Regions from separate parts of the Rhizobium sp. 05L429 genome, predicted to be linked through region 1. Evidence: predicted binding sites of a transcription regulator. Region 1 holds the regulator's gene; each other region holds the start of a gene.
What was found. The regulator PhoB, encoded in region 1, activates phosphate uptake and scavenging genes when phosphate is short. The targets are predictions, from matches to a motif close to TGTCATNNANCTGTCAT.
Positions count from the first base shown of each region.

Region 2: a site for PhoB is predicted at 4,290-4,306, ahead of AC1DNW_RS09270 (PhoX family protein). Genes of this name have one in related genera too.
Region 3: a site for PhoB is predicted at 4,233-4,249, ahead of AC1DNW_RS24625 (acid phosphatase). Genes of this name have one in related genera too.
Region 4: a site for PhoB is predicted at 1,728-1,744, ahead of phnF (phosphonate metabolism transcriptional regulator PhnF). Genes of this name have one in related genera too.

Region 1 is NZ_JBFTNV010000021.1:10,135-13,451, reverse strand. It holds gene AC1DNW_RS21225 (LysR family transcriptional regulator) at 1-769, shown strand, start outside; gene phoB (phosphate regulon transcriptional regulator PhoB) at 1,048-1,731, opposite strand; gene phoU (phosphate signaling complex protein PhoU) at 1,863-2,576, opposite strand; gene pstB (phosphate ABC transporter ATP-binding protein PstB) at 2,621-3,317, opposite strand, start outside.
Region 2 is NZ_JBFTNV010000007.1:67,847-74,215, forward strand. It holds gene AC1DNW_RS09250 (branched-chain amino acid ABC transporter substrate-binding protein) at 1-25, opposite strand, end outside; gene AC1DNW_RS09255 (HD-GYP domain-containing protein) at 649-1,560, shown strand; gene AC1DNW_RS09260 (serine aminopeptidase domain-containing protein) at 1,632-2,690, opposite strand; gene aptA (omega-aminotransferase AptA) at 2,831-4,159, opposite strand; gene AC1DNW_RS09270 (PhoX family protein) at 4,396-6,369, shown strand.
Region 3 is NZ_JBFTNV010000026.1:84,150-90,518, reverse strand. It holds gene AC1DNW_RS24650 (LysR substrate-binding domain-containing protein) at 1-209, opposite strand, end outside; gene AC1DNW_RS24645 (MFS transporter) at 333-1,733, shown strand; gene AC1DNW_RS24640 (MarR family transcriptional regulator) at 1,796-2,272, opposite strand; gene AC1DNW_RS24635 (organic hydroperoxide resistance protein) at 2,400-2,822, shown strand; gene AC1DNW_RS24630 (cytochrome-c peroxidase) at 2,882-4,180, opposite strand; gene AC1DNW_RS24625 (acid phosphatase) at 4,394-5,938, shown strand; gene AC1DNW_RS24620 (aldo/keto reductase) at 6,002-6,369, opposite strand, start outside.
Region 4 is NZ_JBFTNV010000008.1:230,150-236,311, forward strand. It holds gene dapB (4-hydroxy-tetrahydrodipicolinate reductase) at 1-209, shown strand, start outside; gene AC1DNW_RS11345 (2,3-bisphosphoglycerate-dependent phosphoglycerate mutase) at 232-867, shown strand; gene phnF (phosphonate metabolism transcriptional regulator PhnF) at 924-1,661, opposite strand; gene phnG (phosphonate C-P lyase system protein PhnG) at 1,814-2,290, shown strand; gene phnH (phosphonate C-P lyase system protein PhnH) at 2,290-2,898, shown strand; gene AC1DNW_RS11365 (carbon-phosphorus lyase complex subunit PhnI) at 2,903-4,009, shown strand; gene AC1DNW_RS11370 (alpha-D-ribose 1-methylphosphonate 5-phosphate C-P-lyase PhnJ) at 4,006-4,881, shown strand; gene phnK (phosphonate C-P lyase system protein PhnK) at 4,878-5,654, shown strand; gene phnL (phosphonate C-P lyase system protein PhnL) at 5,658-6,162, shown strand, end outside.

The DNA of each region.
Region 1 (3,317 bases):
GCCGCGCGGCGTGACGCTCACCGCCGCCGGTAAAGTGTTTCTTGATCACGCGCGGCTGGCGTTGTTGCAAGTCGAGGCGGCTGCGGAAGGGGCCCGGCGGGCAGAGCAGCCGCAAAAGCAGTCGTTCACTATCGGTTTTCTCGCAGGGCAAGAGGTCGTGTGGCTACCCCATGCACTGCGCATTATTCGTGAGGAAGCGCCGGAGGTTGAAATCATATTGTCCAGTCAGTCTTCCCCGGACCTTGCTCTGGCACTGATGCGAGGCAAGCTGGACGTCGCTTTCCTTCGCCCCGAGACGCAGAGTGTTGGTGTGTCGTTCAAGTTTTTAGCCAAGGAGCCACTGATCGCCGTGCTGCCGGCTGACCATCGCTTGACGTCGCAGAAAAAGATCCGGCCACAGGATCTTGCCCGCGAAACTTACGTCAGTTCGGCTAGAATTTCTCCGGTCTTGCAATCCGTGATCCAGGAGTACGCGTCGAACGTTGGGATCACACTCAAGGCAGAGTACGAAGGTGAAGGCCTACCATCAGCAATGTCGCTCGTCGTGTCTACAGGTGGAATAACGCTTATTCCGCTTTATGCGCAAAATATGCTGACGCCAAATGTCGTTGCCAGAGCACTTGAGGGTGTGCCTCCGACAATTGATCTCACCTTAGGATACAACGATTCAAATTCCTCACCTTTGCTCCGCCGATTTTTGTCTCGTTCTGATGAACTAGTCGCCAACGTACAAAATCAGAGCATCATCCGCTATGCTGAAGTTCCATAGCAGAGCTCACGCTCATCTTGGTGACGGCTTCGATTGGCTAGCGCCAGCAAGCCGACAGTCCCCTTCCGGCCCCAAATCAGTCGATGCTCAAGGCTCAGAGAATGTTCGCAATCGGCGCATAGCAGATGTCCCCGTCATCGCTTGAGCCCTCGCGATGCAAGGGGCATGTCGGTCAAGGCGTCAGCAAGCCAACGTCTACTCTTAAAAAGCCCACCCGAACAAACAAACGGGCCGCCCGGTTACCCAGACGACCCGTTCGTGACCTCCGATCACTCGGATCAGGCTTCCATGGAATATCCCGCGCCGCGGACGGTGCGGATGACATCCTGCATGTTGGAGAAATTCAGCGCCTTGCGCAGGCGGCCGACATGGACGTCGACGGTGCGTTCATCCACGTAGATATCGTGACCCCAGACGCCATCGAGAAGCTGCGAGCGGGAGAAGACCCTGCCCGGCGACGACATCAGGAATTCCAAGAGGCGGAATTCGGTCGGGCCGAGGCGGACTTCGCGGCTCTTGCGATGGACGCGATGGGTTTCGCGATCGAGCTCGATATCACCACACTTCAAAACGGTGGAGAGAACCTCCGGACGGGCGCGTCGCAGCATCGCCTTGACGCGGGCAACGAGTTCCGGCGTGGAGAAGGGCTTGACGACATAGTCATCCGCGCCGGTCGAGAGACCGCGAACGCGCTCGCTCTCTTCGCCGCGTGCCGTCAGCATGATGATCGGCAGACGCTCGGTTTCCGGCCGCATGCGCAGCCGGCGGCAGAGCTCGATGCCGGAAACGCCCGGCAGCATCCAGTCAAGGATGAGCAGGTCCGGGGTGCGCTCCTGAAGCCGGATTTCGGCCTCGTCGCCACGGAGGATCGTATCCACCTCGAAACCTTCAGCCTCGAGATTGTAGCGGAGAAGCACGCTGAGTGCCTCTTCATCTTCAACAACTGCAACTCTTGGGATCATGCGTGTCAGTCTCCTAATGCATGATCCTTAAACCGGGGGTGATTTAAGCAAGGGACCATGCAGGAACTCGGAATTGGCTGCGACCCTTGCGCGCCCCAGCGCGGGGCGCGCACGCAATCGGCAGGTCCAGATTACTCCGTCACCGCACCAACGGTATTGGAGCTGTCGTCCTTCGGACGCTCGCCCTCCGGCTGGGCGCCGGTTGCCATGTAGTAGATCGTCTCGGCGATGTTGGTTGCATGGTCGCCGATGCGCTCGATGTTCTTGGCGCAGAAGAGAAGATGCGTGCAGCTCGTGATGTTGCGCGGATCTTCCATCATGTAGGTCAGGAGTTCGCGGAACAGCGAAGTGTACATCGCGTCGATCTCGTCGTCGCGTTCGCGGATCGCATTCGCCTTGTCAGCTGAACGATTGGTGTAGACGTCGAGCACTTCCTTGAGCTGGACGAGCGCCAGTTCGGAGAGATGCTCGAGGCCGCGGGCGAGCTTGCGCGGAACGCCGGTGCTCTGCACCGCGATGACGCGCTTTGCCGTGTTCTTGCCGAGATCGCCGACGCGCTCGAGGTCGGCGGCGATGCGGATCGAACCCATGATCTCGCGAAGGTCGGAGGCCATCGGCTGGCGACGGGCGATCGTGACGATCGCCTTGTCGTTGATCTCGCGCTCGGCGTGATCGAGGATCACATCGTCGGAAATGACCTTCTGAGCAAGCGCGGTATCGCCGTTGACGAGCGCGCGGACAGCGTCGCCGCCCATCTGTTCGGCAAGACCACCCATCTCGGAAATGCGCCGGGACAGGAATTTCAGATCGTCATCGTAAGCAGAGAAAATATGTGTTGATGCCATGGGGCTTTGTCCTCGAAAATCGGGAAGGCTTCACATCGCCAAAATCAGCCGAAGCGACCCATGATGTAGTCCTGGGTACGCGGATCGTCCGGGTTGGTGAACATCTTGTCGGTATCGTTCTCCTCGACCAGGTTGCCGAGGTGGAACATAGCCGTGCGCTGCGATACGCGAGCGGCCTGCTGCATGGAATGCGTCACGATGACGATCGTGTAGTTTTCACGCAGCTCGTGGATCAGCTCTTCGACCTTGGCAGTTGCGATCGGGTCGAGCGCCGAGCAGGGCTCGTCCATCAGGATGACTTCCGGGCTGACGGCAACGGCGCGTGCGATGCACAGACGCTGCTGCTGACCGCCGGAAAGGCCGGTGCCGGATTCATGCACGCGATCCTTGACCTCATTCCAGAGGCCGGCGCGCTGCAGGCTCGTCTCGACAATCTGGTCGAGGTCGGCCTTGGACTTGGCAAGGCCATGGATGCGCGGACCGTAAGAAACGTTTTCATAGATCGTCTTCGGGAACGGGTTCGGCTTCTGGAAGACCATGCCGACGCGGGCGCGAAGTTCGACGACGTCGATGTCGGGATCGTAGATGTCGTCGCTATCGAGCGTGATCTTGCCGGTGACGCGGCAGCCGTCGATCGTGTCGTTCATGCGGTTCAGCGACCGCAGGAAGGTGGACTTGCCGCAGCCCGAGGGGCCGATCAGGGCGGTCACGGTGTTTTCGCGGACGTTCAGATTGACATCG
Region 2 (6,369 bases), on a different contig from region 1:
TCGCCGTCAGAGTCTTCAGAGTCATGGTCTGTCTCCTTGGGTTGGGGTCGTCTTCGACCACCGGTTGTTTGCCGCGCAGGCCGTTCCTTTGTCAGCGATCCTTTTGGGACCGTGCCAAGGACGAGGAAAAGCTGCGCGATCAATGAACCTCGCGGCCATATTTGGCTCGCCCGGCGCATGGCAAGATTTCTAGAAATTTCGGTGGGATTCCGCAAGATGATAACAAGATAGGGCTTGTTTTCGCCCGATATGGAAAGATTGCGCCCGATTTTTTGATTTTTCAGTCCATTTCCCGCAATTTTCGGTCTGCCTCATCTCGATCGTTCACAGGCTTGGCGTGGCCGTGTCACGGCAGTCACAACCTGCGACCATCAGCCGATGTTCTCTGATAGGGTGCTTTCAGTCTTATGTGACTTGCGGCTTTTGCAGAAAGCCGAAGCGGATCTTCTTCGACAGAACATATCGATGGCCGCGGATAAGCAGATATCTGGAAATTTCGCCGACGATCCTTGTTGTAACTCATGTATTCAGGCCAATTAACAATTGATTCTAAGAATCCTAGTATAACTATTATTTCCTAGTGTTTTGTTGCAGTGCAATAAAATATTCGATTTGTCGAGGCAGGGATATAGCGGGACAGATATCTGGATGCTCAAGCGTATTGAAGCCAGGCAGGTGCGGACCGGAATGTTTATCGAGATGGTCGAGGGCATCTGGCACGATCCTCTTCTGTCTCGGCGACGGTTCTTACTGCGGCGCGAGAGCGATACGCTGAAGCTTAATGATTGCGCTAACACGGCCGTCGTGATCAACACCACCAAAGGCCTCGATGTCAGGGACACCTCTCGCAAGCTCGAGATCGACGTCAAGGCGGCCCGCGAGACCATTCAGAAATCCGTGGAGGTGCTGGAGAATGTCTTCGGCCGGCTGCAGGGCGGGGACGGGATCACTGTTGATCAGGTCGAGCCGGTCATTTCATCCGTTTCGAAATCGATGGACGACCATCCTGCCGTCTTCATCAGCGTTACTCGGCTGAAGTCCAAGGACGAGGTGACTTTCATCCATTCACTCTCGGTCAGTGCCTTGATGATCCTTTTCAGCCGCCATCTCGGACTGGACGAGAAAGTGGTGCAGACGCTCGGCACGGCAGGGCTGTTGCACGATGTCGGCAAGCTCGAAATTCCGCTTGAAGTGCTCAACAAGGAAGGGCGCCTGAACGAAGCCGAGATCCAGTTGATCCGTGACCATCCGGAAAAGGGGCATGCGATCCTGTCGCGTCAGGAGGGCATGTCCGAAATCGTTCTTGACGTCTGCCTCAATCATCATGAACGGATCGACGGCAAGGGTTATCCGCGCAAGCTGTCCCACGGCGAGATCAGCCTTCACGCGCGCCTTGCCGCGATCTGCGATGTCTATGACGCCGTTACGTCAGCGCGCCCCTACAAGGCCCCTTGGAGCGCGAAGGAGGCACTGACCTGGATGTTGGCGAATGAAGGCCATTTCGACCGCCGGCTCGTCAAAAAATTCGCCCTCTGCCTGTCGATTGCCTCCGTTTCCTGAGGCAATTCGTTTTCATGACAGGTGCCTGCGGGAATCTGGTCCGCCGCAAGCGCTGGAGCTGAGGAGCCGCGCTATTGTCGAGGGAGCGCCTTTCCCAGGAAATCCGTGACCATGCTGGCAACCTGCCGATGAATCATTTCCCGATCCGCGCCGATACCGTCTCGGCAGACGATGCTTTCGCCTGGCGCCTCTTTCTCGATCAACTCGGCGGCGCCGGGCTTGCAAGGCTGCATGAAGCTGAAATGCAGCGATCCCGGGATAAGGCTGTAGGTGGTGGTCGCTGGCGGCAGATAGCGGGCCACGTAGCCGGAATCCTTGTTGGTGGCGGCTATGTCCGCCCTGGTTGCCGTGTCCGCGTCGACATCTGCCGCAGCACCCAGCACCATCATGGGGATATGGATTGCCGAGAGGCTCGCTGGTGTCAGCCCACGACCGGGTCCGAGATCGAGTGACACGACGGCACGGATTCTCGGATCGCTGAGATCGGCGGCCAGCGCAGCACTGGAGGAGGCATCGCGCCCGATGCCCAGTGCGTCGAATATCCTGCAATAGAGCTGGCCGAAGTCGGCCATGCAATTCTTCGTCACAACAGCCGCATCGAAACGACCGCCTGCCAGTTCGACGACCGTCCAGCCGCCGAGCGAATGGCCGATCGCGGCAATCCGATCGGATGCCACGCCGCCCGTCAGATCCGCATTGTCGAGCAGCGCATCGATCGTGCGGCTGAGATCGCCGGGGCGCCTCCATAATTCGACAGCGTCAGACTTCCGCATATCGAATGTGGTCGTGCCGGGATGATCGGGTGCAGCGACGACATAGCCTGCGTGCACGAGATCGGCGGCGAGCCAGGCGAGGTTGCGCCAGCTTCCGCCATAGCCATGGGAGAGCACGACCAACGGATGTGGGCCGGGCACGGGTTCGGCATCCCTGATGACGGGCTGGCCGATAAAGGCCGGCGTTTCGCCGAGAAGGACTGGGGCGGCATCTGATGCCGTCGGATACCAGATGCTGACATGGACGGGACGATCGGTGTTTTTGCCGGGCAGGGTGATTTCACGGAAGCCGGTTCCGGCATGTGCTGCCGATACCAGCAGCAGGAGCAGGGGGAGAATAAAGACCAGTCTTGGCATGGGATCTCCATTGGGTTGGTTTGCCCTGTCTGGAGGAAATCCCTGACACCGGAGACCGATAACGCGATCAAGGTCGCCGACATCAAAAGAAAAGGCGAGGCCGGAGCCTCGCCCTTGAATTCAAGTCGGGACTATCGAGATCAGATGTTGTTCTGCAGGATCGTACGCAGCTTGCCGAAGAGCTCGTCGATGTGCTTCTTCTCGATGATCAACGGCGGGGAGAGCGCGATGATGTCGCCTGTCGTGCGGATCAAAAGTCCGCTTTCGTAAGCCTTGAGGAAGGCCGTGAAGGCGCGCTTGGTCGGCTCACCGGCGATCGGGTCGAGTTCGATCGCGCCGATAAGGCCGGTATTTCTGATGTCGATGACATTAGGGCAATCCTTCAGCGAGTGCAGCGCATCGGCCCAGTAGTCGGAAAGCTCGGCTGCGCGGGTCAGCAGGCCTTCTTCCTTGTAGGTGTCGAGCGTCGCGAGTGCTGCGGCCGAGGCGATCGGGTTCCCGGAATAGGTATAGCCATGGAAGAACTCGATCATGTGCTCGGGGCCGTTCATGAAGGCATCATGGATTTCCGAGGTGACGAAGACGGCGCCCATCGGGATGACGCCGTTGGTCAGGCCCTTGGCGGTGACCATGATGTCGGGCTTCACGTCGTAATACTGGGCCGCGAAAGGAGCACCCAAACGACCGAAACCGGTGATGACTTCGTCGAAGATCAGCAGAATGCCGTGCTTGGTGCAGATGTCGCGCAGCTTCTGCAGATAACCCTTCGGCGGGATGAGAACGCCGGTGGAGCCGGCGACCGGCTCGACGATCACGGCGGCGACCGTGGAGGCGTCATGCAGGGTGACGATGCGCTCGAGTTCGGTGGCAATATCGCCGCCAATTTCGGGTTCGCCGCGGGTGAAGTTGTTCTTGCCTGGCAGGTGGGTGTGCGGCATGTGGTCAACGCCGGTCAGCAGCGTGCCGAACATCTTGCGGTTGGTGACGATGCCGCCGACCGAGATGCCGCCGAAGTTGACGCCGTGATAGCCGCGCTCGCGGCCGATCAGGCGGAAGCGTGAGCCATTGCCCTTCACGCGATGATAGGCAAGCGCGACCTTCAGCGCCGTCTCGACCGATTCAGAGCCAGAATTGGTGAAGAGGACGTGGTCCAGGCCATCAGGCGCGATGTCGACCAGGCGGTTGGCGAGCTCGAAAGCCTTGGGATGGCCGAGCTGAAAGGCCGGGGCGTAATCGAGTTCGCCCGCCTGCTCGCTGATCGCCTCCGTGATCTTCGGACGGCAGTGGCCGGCATTCACGCACCAGAGGCCAGCCGTACCGTCCAGAACCTCACGGCCGTCATGGGTCTTGTAGTACATGTCCTTCGCGCTCACGAAGAGGCGCGGTTCCTTCTTGAACTGGCGGTTCGCGGTAAAGGGCATCCAAAAGGCGCGAAGGTCGTTTGGCGTTGCATTCAGGCGGTTGGACATGCTGTTCTCCTGGCGGTCGGTCCCGTTCAAGGCTTTGCGCCGTTTATTTTTACTGCCCGGTCAAATTATCAGCGCCCGGCAAGGCGTCAAGCCGAAGAAGCGCCGCCTCTGCCGTTCCCGGACACTCGAGCGTCATCAATCTTTCGCCCGGCATTGCTACAAAAATCGATGGCCGCAATGGCCGAAGGCATTTCATTCATTTCCTTGAAATTCAACCACTTTTACCGGAGGTAGTCATGACGGACCGCCAGAAAACCAGACCGCGCCCCAATCCGCGGCGTGCATTTGCGCCGAGCTACGGCACCATTCTCGAAGAAGGCGTTCGTCGCCGTACCGTTCTCAAGGGCTTCATTGCAGCCATGGGGGCGGCCGCTTTTGCGCCGGCGCTCGAAGCAACGAAGGCAGAAGCTGCCGATTCGACGCTTACTTTCCCCGAACTGAAGCGCGTGCGCGACACCGCCGATCACTGGCCTGATGGTTACGAGCGCCAGATCCTCGTGCGCTGGGGCGACGCTCTCTTTGCCGACAGCCCGGAATTCGATGTCGCCAAGCTCGACGGCAAAGCGGCCGAGCGCCAGTTCGGCTACAATAACGACTTCACCCAGTTCCTGCCGCTGCCGTGGGGCGAGAAGAGCTCCGATCACGGCCTGCTGGTCGTCAGTCATGAATATGCGACGCCCTTTCTGATGTTTCCGGGTCTGACAGCGGACAACTACCGCGAGAAGATGACCGAGGATCAGATCCGGGCCGTCATGGCGGCTGTCGGCGTCTCTGTTTTGGAAGTGCGCAAGGACGGCAACCAATGGCAGGTGGTCAAGGACGGAAAGTATAACCGCCGCATCCACATGAGCACGGAAATCGGCATTTCCGGCCCGGCGGCGGGCGACGACCGTCTCAAGACGAAGGCTGATCCGACCGGTACCGTCGTTTTCGGCACGATCTCGAACTGCAATGGCGGCATCACGCCCTGGGGCACGATGCTCTCTGGCGAAGAAGGCGCAATGGACGTCTTTGCCGGCGACTATAAAAAACTGCCGAATCAGGAGCTGGTCGAACGCCAGGGCTGGGACGAGGATGAGAACGACATCTATTCCGTCAGCCGCGTCGAGCCGCGCTTCAAGTTCGAGGAAGAGCCGAACGAGTGGATGCGCTTCGACTGGGTGGTCGAAATCGATCCTTTCGATCCCTCGGCAAAGCCGGTCAAGCGCACCTCGCTCGGCCGCATGACGCATGAAGGCGCGCAATGTTGCGTCGCCCCAGATGGCCGCGTCGTGGTCTTCATGGGCGATGACGACGATTTCGAATATATCTACCGCTTCGTCACCCGCGATCCGTGGAACCCTAGCGATCGCGCCGCCAACAAGGATCTGCTCGACCATGGCACGCTGTCGGTCGCCAAGTTCGAAAGCGACGGCACGATGCGCTGGATCCCGCTCGTGGCCGGCGAAGGCCCGCTGACGGCGGAAGCCGGCTTCAGGACGCAGGCCGACGTCGTTCTCGCCACGCGCGCTGCAGCGGACTTGGTTGCTGCTACGCCGATGGACGGCCCGGAAGGCTTCATTCCGCATCTCGGCACCGGCAAACTCTATGTCGCCATGACCGAGAACGAGGATCGCCTGCCGAAGGGCCAGGGTGACGACGAGAAGGAACAGGTCAACGTCGCCAATCCGCGTGGCCCCAACCCGCATGGACATCTGCTGGAACTGGTGGCTCCCGGCGGTCCGGACAAGCCGGACTACGCAGCCGAGAGCTTCAAATGGGATGTCTTCGTTCTCTGCGGCGATCCGGCTAAGCCCGAAGACCAGGCGATGTTCCATCCGGCGACCACCTCGGCCGGCTGGTTCACCGACCCCGATAACCTGGCTGTCGATCCGGCAGGCCGCCTTTGGGTGACCACTGACGGTCCGCCGCCAGAAGGCATTGCCGATTCCGTCTATGTGATGGATACGGAAGGTCCGGGGCGCGCCCTGCCGAAGCTCATCTATATCGCGCCTGTCGGTTCGGAGACTTGCTCGCCGACCTTCACTTCCGACGGCTCCAGCGTATTCCTCTCGGTCCAGCATCCGGGCGAATTGCGCATGGCCGACAACGAGGACGCAACCTCGATGGAAGATGCCGGCACCAACTGGCCGGACTTCAAGCCGGGCGTGCCGGCCCGTCCGTCGCTCGTCGTGCTGACACGCGGCAATAACGGAGTGGTGGGCAGCTAA
Region 3 (6,369 bases), on a different contig from region 1:
GCCCGAGCCGTCGGTTGCAGGCCGCGGCCGACCCGCACGAACAGTTCGTCGTCCAGTGCTTCGCGCAGCCGCTTGAGCGCGGCCGAAAGCCCTGGCTGGCCGAGCAGCAGCCTTTCGGCTGCGCGGCTGACATTGCGCTCCTGCATCAGCACCGAGAAGGCGAGCAGAAGGTTCAGGTCGATTTTGCGAAGGGTGGCGTCATTCATCATTATTGGTAATACCTGGCATGGCTACTATCAATTTGCAATAGGATTTGAAGCTGTACATTTTCTCGTTCCCTGCCGCCCGCCAGCCTCCCGGCGAAGGCGGCAGCAAAGAAGGAACTGAGATCGATGACCAATTCCCCATCTCGACGCGGAGCCAGCTTGGCATTGCTGCTGCTCTGCGCTGCGAACTTCCTTGACGCCATGGATGTTTCCACCATCGGGGTCGCCCTGCCTGCGATCCAGACCGAACTTGGTATGCCTGCAACCTCGCTTCAATGGGCCGTCAGTGCCTATGTGCTGGGTTATGGCGGCTTCCTGCTACTCGGCGGCCGTGTCGCCGACCTCTTCGGCCACCGCCGCGTCTTCCTTTGGTCGCTCGGCATCTTCGCGGCCGCCAGCATCGCCGGTGGCTTCGTGGACAGCGGGCCGACGCTGATCGCTGCACGTCTGGTGAAGGGCATTGCTGCCGCCTTTACCGCGCCGGCGGCACTTGCCTTGCTGCTCTCCGTCTTCGGCGAGGGCGAGAAACGGGCAAAGGCGCTCGGCGTCTTCGCCTCCACGGGCGCCACCGGCTTCGTGCTCGGCATGGTGCTCGGCGGTGCCGCCACCCTCGTGAGTTGGCGGGCAACGCTCGTCATGGGCGCTCCGGTCGCAATCCTCACGCTGGCGATCGCCCCCTTCGTCCTGCCTCCAGATGAACGGCGCGGCGAGGGACGCAAGCACTTCGACTGGGCTGGCGCGCTGACGATTACCCCCGGCCTTCTGCTTTTCGTCTTCGGCATCACCAATGCTGCGGCCGCAGGCTGGAACGATTTCTTCACCTGGGGTTCGCTCGTGGCGTCACTGGTGCTGATCGCTCTCTTCCTGATCGTGGAATCGCGCCATGTCGATCCCATGGTGCCGCTGCATATCTTCCGCAAAGCGAAGCTCAGCCATGCCAATGCCGTCGCCGCGCTGTTTCAGGGGGCCTATGTCGGCTTCCAGTTCATCGCAACGCTCTATTATCAGGATGTCATCGGCTGGTCGGCCTTTGCCACCGGCTTCTGCTTTGCCTTCGGCGGCGTCTGCGTCATGTTCCTTGCGCCGCGTTTTGCCACCGTTGCGCAGAACCGCGGCACGACCGGCCTGATGGCGGTCGGCGTCGGCCTGCAGGCAACGAGCTATATCCTCTGGGTGGCGCTGGTCGGCCACATCGATCCGATCATCCTGGTTGCTCTCAACCAGATCCCGCTCGGCGTCGGTTATGCCATGACCTATCCGGCAATCCAGGTTGCCGCTCTCTCTGATGTCGAAGAAGACAAGTCCGGTCTTGCCTCCGGCCTGCTCTTTGCCTCCTTCCAGATCGGCGGCGGCATCGTGCTCGCGGCGGCCTCCGCAATCTTCGCGGCTGCCCCGCATTTCGGCTGGGATCCTTACGTCGGCGGTATCGTGTTCGTGGCGCTGCTGGCGATCCTGATCACTCTGCTTGCCGCTGTCGGCCCGAAGACCGCAACAGTTCGACCGCAAGCCTATCAGGCAGCCGAGTGAGGTAAACTGCCCGCGCCGGCTTGGCGCGGGCATCCCGTTTCAGCCGGTGATCATGTCTCGGCCTATATGCTTGCGTTGAGATTGCCCCGCAGCCGGTGCAGCATGTCGCGCATGACGGCCATTTCCTCCAGCGTGCAGCCGATCGCCTCGCCGATCGAAGACATGATCGTATTGATCTCGCCCTTCATCGATTGACCTTTCGGCGTCAGCGACACGATGACCTGCCGCTCGTCGCGGGAATCGCGGGTGCGCCTGATAAGGCCGTTCTGCTCCAGCCGCTTGAGGAGAGGGGAGAGCGTACCGGAATCGAGATCGAGCTGCTCGCCGATCGTTTTCACCGGCAGTTCTGCCTTTTCCCAAAGCACCAGCATGACGAGATATTGCGGATAGGTGAGGCCCACCTTGTCGAGTATGGGCTTATAGGCGCGGGTAAAGGCGTGCGCCGTCGCATAAACTGCGAAACAGAGCTGCTTCTCCAACCGCTTTTCCTCTTCCGGTATCTCGATCACTTTCGCCGTTCTCGCCTTCATGTCTGCCATCCCCGAGGTCTTCATTGTCCTCTTTTCAAATTCCGAATGCAATTTGCAAAATTCACTTGCGTACAATTTAATTGCGCGTTATTAAAAACTCAACCCGAACGAACGGGGCCAACCAAAGGAGATTGTCATGCCTATTCTCTATACCACCAAAGCTTCCGCCACTGGTGGCCGCGCAGGCCGCGCCGTTTCCGAAAACGGTGTTCTCGACGTCACGCTGACCGTGCCGAAGGAACTCGGCGGCGACGGCGCAACAGGCACCAATCCCGAACAGCTTTTCGCGGCCGGTTACTCGGCCTGCTTCCTTGGTGCCTTGAAATTTGTAGCCGGCAAGGAAAAGGTCAAGATTCCCGAGGAAACAACGGTTTCCGCAACCGTCGGCATCGGCCCGCGTGAAGATGGCGGTGGCTTCGGCATCGAAGTTGCGCTGACGGTCAACATCCCCGGCGTCGATCGTGAAACCGCCGAAAAGCTCGCTGCCGCAGCCCACATCGTTTGCCCCTACAGCCACGCCATGCGCACCTCGACCGAAGTTCCGGTCACGGTTGCCTGATTATTCTGTGATATCGATCGACAAGGGCCGGGGCATCGCTCCGGCCTTTGCTTTTGAATTCAATGTATTGCTTGCCGCGTCGGGCCTGGAAGCTGGTCCGCATCGGTCAGCGTGCCCAAGAAGGCGACGATATCGTCGATTTCCGATTCCGTCAGTGCGGGTGGATCGCCGGGCTTGCGGCCGAAGGGCGGGTCCTGGTTGAGATTGTCCCAATAGACCTGCGGAACGTCATCATATTTGCGGATCGTGCCGTCGGCATTTTTCGGGTACCAGCGGCCGGGATCGCTGTCGCGCGTGGCGTAGAAGGAAACGACGTCACGCAGCGAATGGAAGTAGCCATTGTGGAAGAAGCTCTTCTTCAGCGCCACATTGCGCAGCGTCGGCGTGCGGAACAGCGCGCAATAGTCCGCCCGGTCCTTGAAGTCGGTACGCTCAGGTCCGCAAAGGCCGAGATCATGATAGTTCGGATTGCTGTTGGCCGGGATCGCCATGTTGCGCGGCACAGCCAGCCCTAGGAAGCCGAAATCGGAAAATTGCGGCGGCTCGCCGTCATTGGCGGGCTCGCTCAGATGGCAGCTTGAACAGTTGCCCTTGGCCGGATCTTCAAAGAGTTCGCGGCCATGCAACTCCTGCGCCGTCAGTGTGCCCTTGCCGGCGAGGAAGGCGTCATAGCGGCTGGAGTAGGGGTAGAAATCCGGCCCGCTCTGCTCGAAGGTGCTGAGCGCCTCAACTGCACCCTGAAAGGCATCCCCGGCATTGCCGAAGACATCCTGGCCGAAAATCGCCCGCAAATCCTCGGCATAGGACGCCTTGTTGAGCGAGGCGACGACCTCAGCTTCATCCTTGTTGCCCATTTCGAAGGGCGACAGCAGCGGGATCTTCGCCTGATCGGAGCCGTGGTCCACGCGCCCATCCCAGGTCAGGCCGCCGGTCGGCCYGTTGTCGATGCTCTCGTCGCCTTCGTCCTCGGAATCGTAGAAGTGTTCGGTGAAGGAGGGTGTGGCCTGCAGGTAGCGTAGCGTCGGCACGGCACGCATGCCCGGCTGGTCCATATGCGGCCCGCCCATTTCGACCGGCGTTGCGCCAGCCGGAGCGAAGCCATGATGTGGATCGTGGCAGGAGGCGCAGGCCTGCACGCCGGAGGCGGAAAGCGAGGCATCGAAGAACATTTTGCGGCCGAGCTCCGTAAGCGCTTCGGCGCGCGCATAGGCGTCGGCTCGCGACATGGGGCCGGGGTGCACGCCCCCGATGACGGTCGCGCTGCTTTGCCGCAGGGGCAGAAGGCTCAAACCGAGCGCGGTGGCGGCCAAACCGAGCGCCAGACCGGATCGCAAGAGCCAGATAATCTTTGCCGCCATATGAAAGATTCCAATGAGTTAACATCGTCTACCCCCATGATCGAACCTGACTGCAACAGATTGATGACGCGCGCCTTTCGACCGCAGGTGCGACCTGCCCAATGTCACAAAGTTGATAGACGGCGGGAATAGCGTCTCGCTTGCGCTCGGTCTTTCTATTTCCGCCGGGCGCTCCTCTAGCCACGCCCCCTTAGCCATGAGGTATCCCCCGCCATGACCAGACTGAAGTTCCTGCGCAATCTTTCGCTGGCCGGTTCGGCCCTGCTGCCGCTGGTATCAGCCACAGCCGCCCTTGCCGCACCTGCAGGCATGGACAAGATCGAGAATATCGTTGTCATCTACGCCGAAAACCGCAGTTTCGATAACCTCTATGGCAGCTTTCCGGGCGCCAATGGCCTCGCCAATGCCAGCGAAAGCCAGGCACGCCAGCTCGATCGCGACGGCGCGCCGCTGGCGGAGCTGCCGCCTTCCTGGGGCGGCCTGACCGCCAAGGGTGTGACGCCCGCAATCACCGAGGCGCAGTCCGCTCACCTCGCCAATGCCGTCTTCTCGATCGACGATCCCAGAGGCTTCGCGCAGGCGACAAATGTCATCACCCGTGACCTCTGGCACCGCTTCTATCAGGAGCAGATGCAGATCGACGGCGGCAAGAACGACAAGTTCGTCGCCTGGGCCGATTCCGGCAGCCTCGTCATGGGCCACTATGACGGCTCGATCCTGCCCATGTGGCAGGTCGCCAAGAAATACGTCATCGCCGATAATTTCTTCCAGGGCGGCTTCGGCGGCTCCTTCTTCAATCACTTCCAGTTGATCTGCGCCTGCGCGCCCTATTATGCCGATGCGGACAAGAGCCCGGCCAAGCCGACCATCGCCAAGGTGGATGCTGACGGCATCTCGCTGATCCCGGCCGACAACGGCCCGAAATCGGCCCTCGACGGCGCTCCGAAATTCGTCTCCGACGGCAACCTCACGCCGGATTTCTACGCCGTCAACACCATGCAGCCGCCTTACCAGCCGAGCGCCAACGCCCCTGCCAAGGATGGCGATGCCGCCTACGCCGATCCCTCGCAGCCGAACACCTTACCACCGCAGCACGAGATCACCATCGGCGACCTGCTATCGCTGAAGGGCATCACCTGGGCCTGGTATGGCGGCGCCTGGCAGGCAGCCCTCGACGGCAAGAACGCCACGCCTGTGCCGAACTTCCAGTTCCATCATCAGCCGTTCAACTATTTCGCCAATTTCGCGCCGGGCACGCCCGCCCGCGCCGAGCATCTGAAGGATGGCGGCCTCGGCGGCGAAGCCTTCACGAAGGATATCGACGACGGTAAGCTGCCGGCCGTTTCCTTCTACAAACCGCAGGGCAACCTCAACGAGCATGGCGGTTATGCCGATGTTTCGAGCGGCGACCAGCACCTCGCGGACTTGGTCTCGCATCTCGAAAAGAGCCCGCAATGGGAGCACATGCTGGTCATCGTCACCTATGACGAAAACGGTGGTTTCTGGGATCACGTTGCCCCGCCGAAGGCCGATCGCTGGGGGCCGGGCAATCGCATCCCGGCCTTCGTCATCTCGCCCTACGCCAAGGGCGGCATGGTCGATCATACCCAGTACGACACGACCTCGATCTTGCGCCTGATCACCGCCCGATACGACCTGCCGGTTCTGCCGGGCCTGCTCGCCCGCGACAAGGCGCTTGCGTTGAACAATGAGCCGCCGATGGGCAACCTGACGGCAGCGCTTGATCTGACGCGCTGATCGTCGCGACAACGCTATGTCTTCTCCCCACAGATTGGGGAGAAGACTTCGACTTCCGGATGTTTATCCGTTGAGCGTCCGCATGCCGATTTCGCCGTAGCGATCTCCGACGGCGCGGGGCAGGGCCCTGGCGATTTCCTCGATATCTCCAGGTGTAAGATCAACGCCAGCCGCTCCAAGATTCTCGTCCAGTCGCGCGCGGCGGCGGGTGCCGGGAATGGGCACGATATTTTCGCCCTGAACCATCACCGACGCGAGAGCCAGTTGCGCCGGTGTAGCGCCCTTGCGGCGCGCAATCTCTTCGAACACGGCGACGAGTTCGAGATTGCGCCTGAAATTGTCACCCATGAACCACGGCGAGGTCCGCCTGTAGTCATCGGGCGCGAGTTCATCGACGGACTTGATCGCGCCGGACAGGAAGCCGCGTCCGA
Region 4 (6,162 bases), on a different contig from region 1:
CGATCGGCTTTGCGACGCTGCGCGGCGGCTCCGTCATCGGCGAGCATTCGGTGCTCTTTGCCGGCGAAGGCGAAACCGTTACGCTTTCGCATAGCGCAACCGACCGTTCGATTTTCGCGCGGGGCGCCATCAAGGCCGCCCTTTGGGCGCGKGACAAGAAACCGGGGCACTATTCCATGCTCGACGTTCTCGGGCTTTCTTCCCATTGACCATTTGTAGGAGGCATTTTTCATGAGCGGTACCCTCGTCCTCGTTCGCCACGGCCAGAGCGACTGGAATCTCAAGAATCTCTTCACCGGCTGGAAGGACCCTGATCTGACCGAGCTCGGCATCCAGGAAGCCACGACCGGCGGCCAGGCACTAGCCGACTACGGCATCAAGTTCGATATCGCCTTCACGTCGGCACTGGTGCGCGCGCAGCACACGCTGACGCTCATCCTCGACAAGGTCGGCCAGCCTGATCTCGAGACGATCCGCGACCAGGCGCTCAACGAGCGCGACTACGGCGATCTCTCCGGCCTCAACAAGGATGATGCCCGCGCCAAGTGGGGCGAAGAGCAGGTGCATGTCTGGCGCCGCTCCTATGATGTCCCGCCTCCGGGCGGCGAAAGCCTGCGCGATACCGGCGCCCGCGTCTGGCCTTACTATCTGACGGAAATTCTTCCGCGCGTCCTGCGCGGCGAAAAGGTGCTGGTTGCCGCGCACGGCAATTCGCTGCGTTCGCTCGTCATGGTTCTCGACCGCCTCACCCGCGAGCAGGTTCTCTCGCTGAATCTGGCGACGGGTGTGCCCATAGTCTACAAGCTGAAGGCAGACTCGACCGTTGCTTCCAAGGAAGTGCTCGGCGACATGTCCGGCGCGCACTGATCGCGACCAGGCATCGATAGGTTCAAGGCTGGGCTCGCGCCCGGCCTTTTTCGTTTTCAGTTCTCGATGGTGAACTGGACGCGGTCTGCCGCAAAGCGGCTGATCGAATATTGCACCGGCACGCCTTCCAGATCGGTGTTCATCGCCTTGGTGATCAGGAGCACGGCGCCCGGCGTCAGCTCCAGGTCGGCGATGTCGCCGGAATCGGCGTGGGTGGCGGTGATCTCGGTCGTGGCGCGCACATAGTCCGACAGTCCGAGGGCGGCAAAAGCCTTGGTGATCGATTCCGTCTTGCGATAGATCTCGCCGATGCCGGCAAAACGGGCGGCCGGGAACCAGCTCGTGCCGCGGGCGACAGGCCGTTTATCCGCGTCGCGCACCGTTTCCAGCCGGATGACAGGCGTGCCCTGTTCGATGCGCAGCCAGCGGGCGACCTCGGCGTCGGCGACCTCCTCTGCGTGGCCGAGCAGCAGCGCATGCGTTTCGCGCGCCTGGTCCCTGAGGCCATCTGTAAAGCGTGTCCGGCGGCTGATCGGGAAGTTCAGGCGCTCCTTGCGCTCGATCAGCGTGCCACGACCCTGCACAGCCCGGACGATGCCTTCTTGGGCAAGCGCGGCCAACGCGCTGCGCACGGTATGCCTGTTGACGCCGAACTGCGTCGCGAGAGCGGTTTCCGGCGGCACCATGCCAGTCGCATCGTATGCGCCGCTGCCGATCGCCTCGCGGATCCTGTCGGCGATCTGCCGCCAGAGCGCTACGCCCGTCTGCCGCTGCACCTGCTTTATGCCTGCCATTACACCCCTTCCCTGATCATTTCGTGGCCCGAACCTCTTCAAGCCCGGCCAATTTTGGACGTGTCGTGTCACACGCTTGTCACCTCGCCGATTTAGGGATAGGTATAGCTTGTATGGTTGTCTATATCAATAGACATTTCGAGGAAAAGACGATGACGGCAGCAGAGAAGACAGAGGCTGCGGCGCAGACAGACAACGGACGCAAACGCACCGTCGATCTGCTGGCGCGCGCTGAGAGGCAAGAATTGCTGGCGGCGTGGGATGCGCTTGCCGAAAAGCCGGCGGCACAGCCGGTGCGCGGCCCGGAAACGGGCCTCGTCATGGTTCGCGGCCGCATCGGCGGCGGCGGGGCGCCCTTCAATCTCGGCGAGGTCACGGTGACGCGGGCGACGGTGCGCCTTGCCTCCGGCTCCGTCGGCCATGCGCAGGCGCTCGGAACCGACCGCGAGAAGGCACGCCTTTCGGCGATCTTCGATGCGCTCTGGCAGGAGGAAGCCACCAAGGGCTTCATCGAGGACAGGCTGCTGTCGCCGATATCAAGCCGCATAACCGCCGAGGCCGGTCGCAAGGCCGAGGAGACGGCCGCGACCCGCGTCGATTTCTTCACCATGGTGCGGGGAGACAACTGATGAGCGCCAAGACCGATGTTCTGACCGGCGGCTTCGCCGAGCCGGTATTCGAGGCCCAAAGCGTGTTCAAGATGCTGATGGACGGCATGGCCCGGCCCGGCACGATCCAGACGGTGGCGGCCGAAGTGACGGCGCCCGCACCGCTCGGCATTGCCGCCGGCGCGATCGGCCTGACGCTCTGCGACCACGACACGCCCGTCTGGCTTTCGGCCGGACTTGCCAGGTCGGCGATTCCGGAATGGCTTGGCTTCCACACCGGCGCACCGCTGACGGCCGAGAAGGCCGAGGCGCGCTTCGCCTTCGTCGAGGCCGGCACGATGATCTCCACCTTCGGCCTGTTTGCCGCCGGCACGCAGGAATATCCCGATCGCTCCACGACAGTGGTGATCGAGCTTGCCGACCTCGAAGGCGGGCGCCGTCTGGCGCTGATGGGTCCGGGCATCCAGAGCGTGACCGAGATCGCGCCTGTCGGCCTGCCGGAAACGTTCCTGCGCCTGTGGACGGAAAACCGCGCCCTCTTCCCGCGCGGCATCGACATCGTGCTGACGGCGGGCAAGCGTTTCCTCTGCCTGCCGCGCACCACCAAGATCACAGCAACGGAGATCTGAGCTCATGTATGTTGCCGTCAAGGGTGGCGAGGCCGCCATCGCCAATGCTCACCGCCTGCTCGCCGACCGCCGGCGCGGCGACCGTTCCGTGCCGGCGATCGGCATCGAGCAGATCGTCGAACAGCTTGCCCTCGCCGTCGATCGCGTCATGGCCGAAGCCTCGCTCTACGATCGCACGCTCGCAGCCCTTGCCGTACGCCAGTCGCGCGGCGACATGATCGAGGCGATCTTCCTGCTGCGCGCCTACCGCACGACTTTGCCGCGCTTCGGTTATTCCAAGCCGCTCGATACCGCAAATATGGAGATCGAACGCCGCATCTCCGCCACCTACAAGGATCTTCCGGGCGGCCAGCTGCTCGGGCCCACCTTCGACTATACGCACCGCCTGCTCGATCCCTCGCTCTTGACGGATGAAGCCGTGGAAGAGCCGGCGCAGCGCGAGGCCGAGACCGGCCGCGTCATGCGCGTCTCCGAAATCCTCGGTCAGGAAGGCCTGATCGAAAATGACGGTGAGCTTCCTGAAGACCACGAAACGGGCGACCTGACGCGCGAACCGATGGAATTCCCGATGACGCGGGATCTTCGTCTGCAGGCGCTTGCCCGCGGCGACGAGGGTTTCCTGCTGGCTCTCGGCTATTCCACCCAGCGCGGCTATGGCCGCAATCACCCCTTCACCGGTGAAATCCGCATCGGGCAAGTCGAGGTGGAATTCGATGTGCCGGAACTCGGCTTTGCCGTTTCACTTGGAACGATCCAACTCACCGAATGCCAGATGGTCAACCAGTTCAAGGGTTCGGCCAAGGCTCCGCCGCAGTTTACCCGCGGTTACGGCCTGGTCTTCGGCCAGAGCGAGCGCAAGGCGATGGCCATGTCACTCGTCGATCGCGCATTGCGAGCTGAAGAGCTTGGCGAGGACATCACCGCGCCGGCACAGGACGAGGAATTCGTCATTTCCCATTCCGACAATGTGCAGGCGACTGGCTTCGTCGAGCACCTGAAGCTTCCGCATTATGTGGACTTCCAGGCCGAACTCGACCTCGTCCGCCGCATGCGCCGCGAATTCGAAGCCGCCCGCAACAGCGGCGAGACCCAAAAGGAGGCCGCCGAATGAGTGATCTCGCCACCTACAATTTCGCCTATCTCGACGAACAGACCAAGCGCATGATCCGCCGCGCGATCCTGAAGGCGATCGCCATTCCCGGCTATCAGGTACCCTTTGCGTCAAGAGAAATGCCGATGCCTTACGGCTGGGGTACCGGCGGTGTGCAGGTAACGGCCTCGATCATCGGACCTGAGGACGTTCTCAAGGTCATCGACCAGGGTGCAGACGACACGACGAACGCGGTCTCCATCCGCGCCTTCTTCCAGAAGGTCGCCAATGTCGCGGTCACGACGCACACCAAGGATGCGACGATCATTCAGACACGCCACCGCATTCCTGAGGACAAGCTCGGCGAAGGCCAGGTGCTCGTCTATCAGGTGCCCATCCCGGAACCGCTGCGCTTCCTCGAACCGCGCGAGACAGAAACACGCAAGATGCATGCGCTCGAGGAATACGGCCTCATGCATGTGAAGCTCTACGAGGATATCGCCCGCAACGGCCGTATCGCCACGACCTATGCCTATCCGGTCAAGGTTCATGGCCGCTATGTCATGGATCCCTCGCCGACGCCGAAATTCGATAATCCGAAGATGCACAGGTCGGAAGCGCTGCAGCTTTTCGGCGCCGGGCGCGAAAAGCGCATCTATGCCGTGCCGCCCTATACCGACGTCGTCAGCCTGGACTTCGAGGACCATCCCTTCGAGATCCAGCGCTTCGGCAAACCATGCGCGCTGTGTGGCGCCGAGGAGGTCTACCTCGACGAGGTGATCCTCGACGACAAGGGCGGGCGCATGTTCGTCTGCTCCGATACCGACCATTGCGAAGACCGCCGCGCGCACGGACATGCCGGCGAAATGCTGGCCCGGGAGGCTGCAGAATGACCGATATACCGCTTCTCAAAGTCAATGACCTCTCGAAGTTCTACGGCAACCGCATCGGCTGCCGGAATGTCTCCTTCGAGCTCTGGCCCGGCGAAGTGCTCGCCATCGTCGGCGAATCCGGCTCTGGCAAGACGACGCTGCTCAACTGCATCTCCACCCGGCTGATGCCGACCACCGGCAGCGTCGAGTATCACATGCGCGACGGCAACTATCGCGACCTCTACCACATGAGCGAAGCCGAGCGCCGCTTCCTGATGCGGACGGACTGGGGCTTCGTGCACCAGAACCCGGCTGACGGGCTGCGCATGACAGTCTCTGCCGGCGCCAATGTCGGCGAGCGGCTGATGGCGATCGGCGATCGCCATTACGGCAAGATCCGCTCCACCGCCATCGACTGGCTGGAGCGCGTCGAGATCGATACCGGCCGCATCGACGACCAGCCGCGCGCTTTCTCCGGCGGCATGCGCCAGCGCCTGCAGATCGCCCGCAATCTCGTGACCGGCCCGCGCCTCGTGTTCATGGATGAGCCGACCGGCGGTCTCGACGTCTCGGTGCAGGCGCGCCTGCTCGATCTCGTGCGTGGTCTCGTCAACGATCTCGGCCTCTCGGCCATCATCGTCACCCACGATCTCGCCGTCGCCCGCCTCCTGTCGCATCGCATGATGGTGATGAAGGACGGCTTCGTCATCGAGCAGGGTCTGACCGACCGGGTGCTGGACGACCCGCGCGAGCCCTATACCCAGCTCCTCGTTTCCTCGATCCTGCAGGTTTAAATCATGGCAACGCCTCTCGTCGTTTCAGAAGTCGCCAAGAGCTTCATCATGCACCTGCGCGACGGCCTCAAGCTGCCGGTCGTTTCCGATGTCACCTTCTCGGTTGCATCGGGCGAATGCGTCGTGCTTGGCGGCCCCTCGGGCATCGGCAAAAGCTCGCTGCTCAAGATGATCTACGGCAATTATGCCGTCGATACCGGACAGATCCTTGTCGACCACAAGGGCAAGATCGTCGACCTCGCCGCCGCCGACCCGCGCACCATTCTCGACGTGCGGCGCCAGACGCTCGGCTATGTCAGCCAGTTCCTGCGCACCGTGCCGCGCGTTGCGGCGATCGACGTGGTCGCCGAGCCGCTGCTCGCACGTGGCGAAGCCGCCGCCAGCGCCAGGGAAAAAGCCGCCGCACTGCTCGAAAAGCTCAACCTGCCGGAAGCGCTCTGGCAGCTGCCGCCCGCCACCTTCTCCGGCGGCGAGCAGCAGCGCGTCAATATCGCCCGCGGCTTCATCA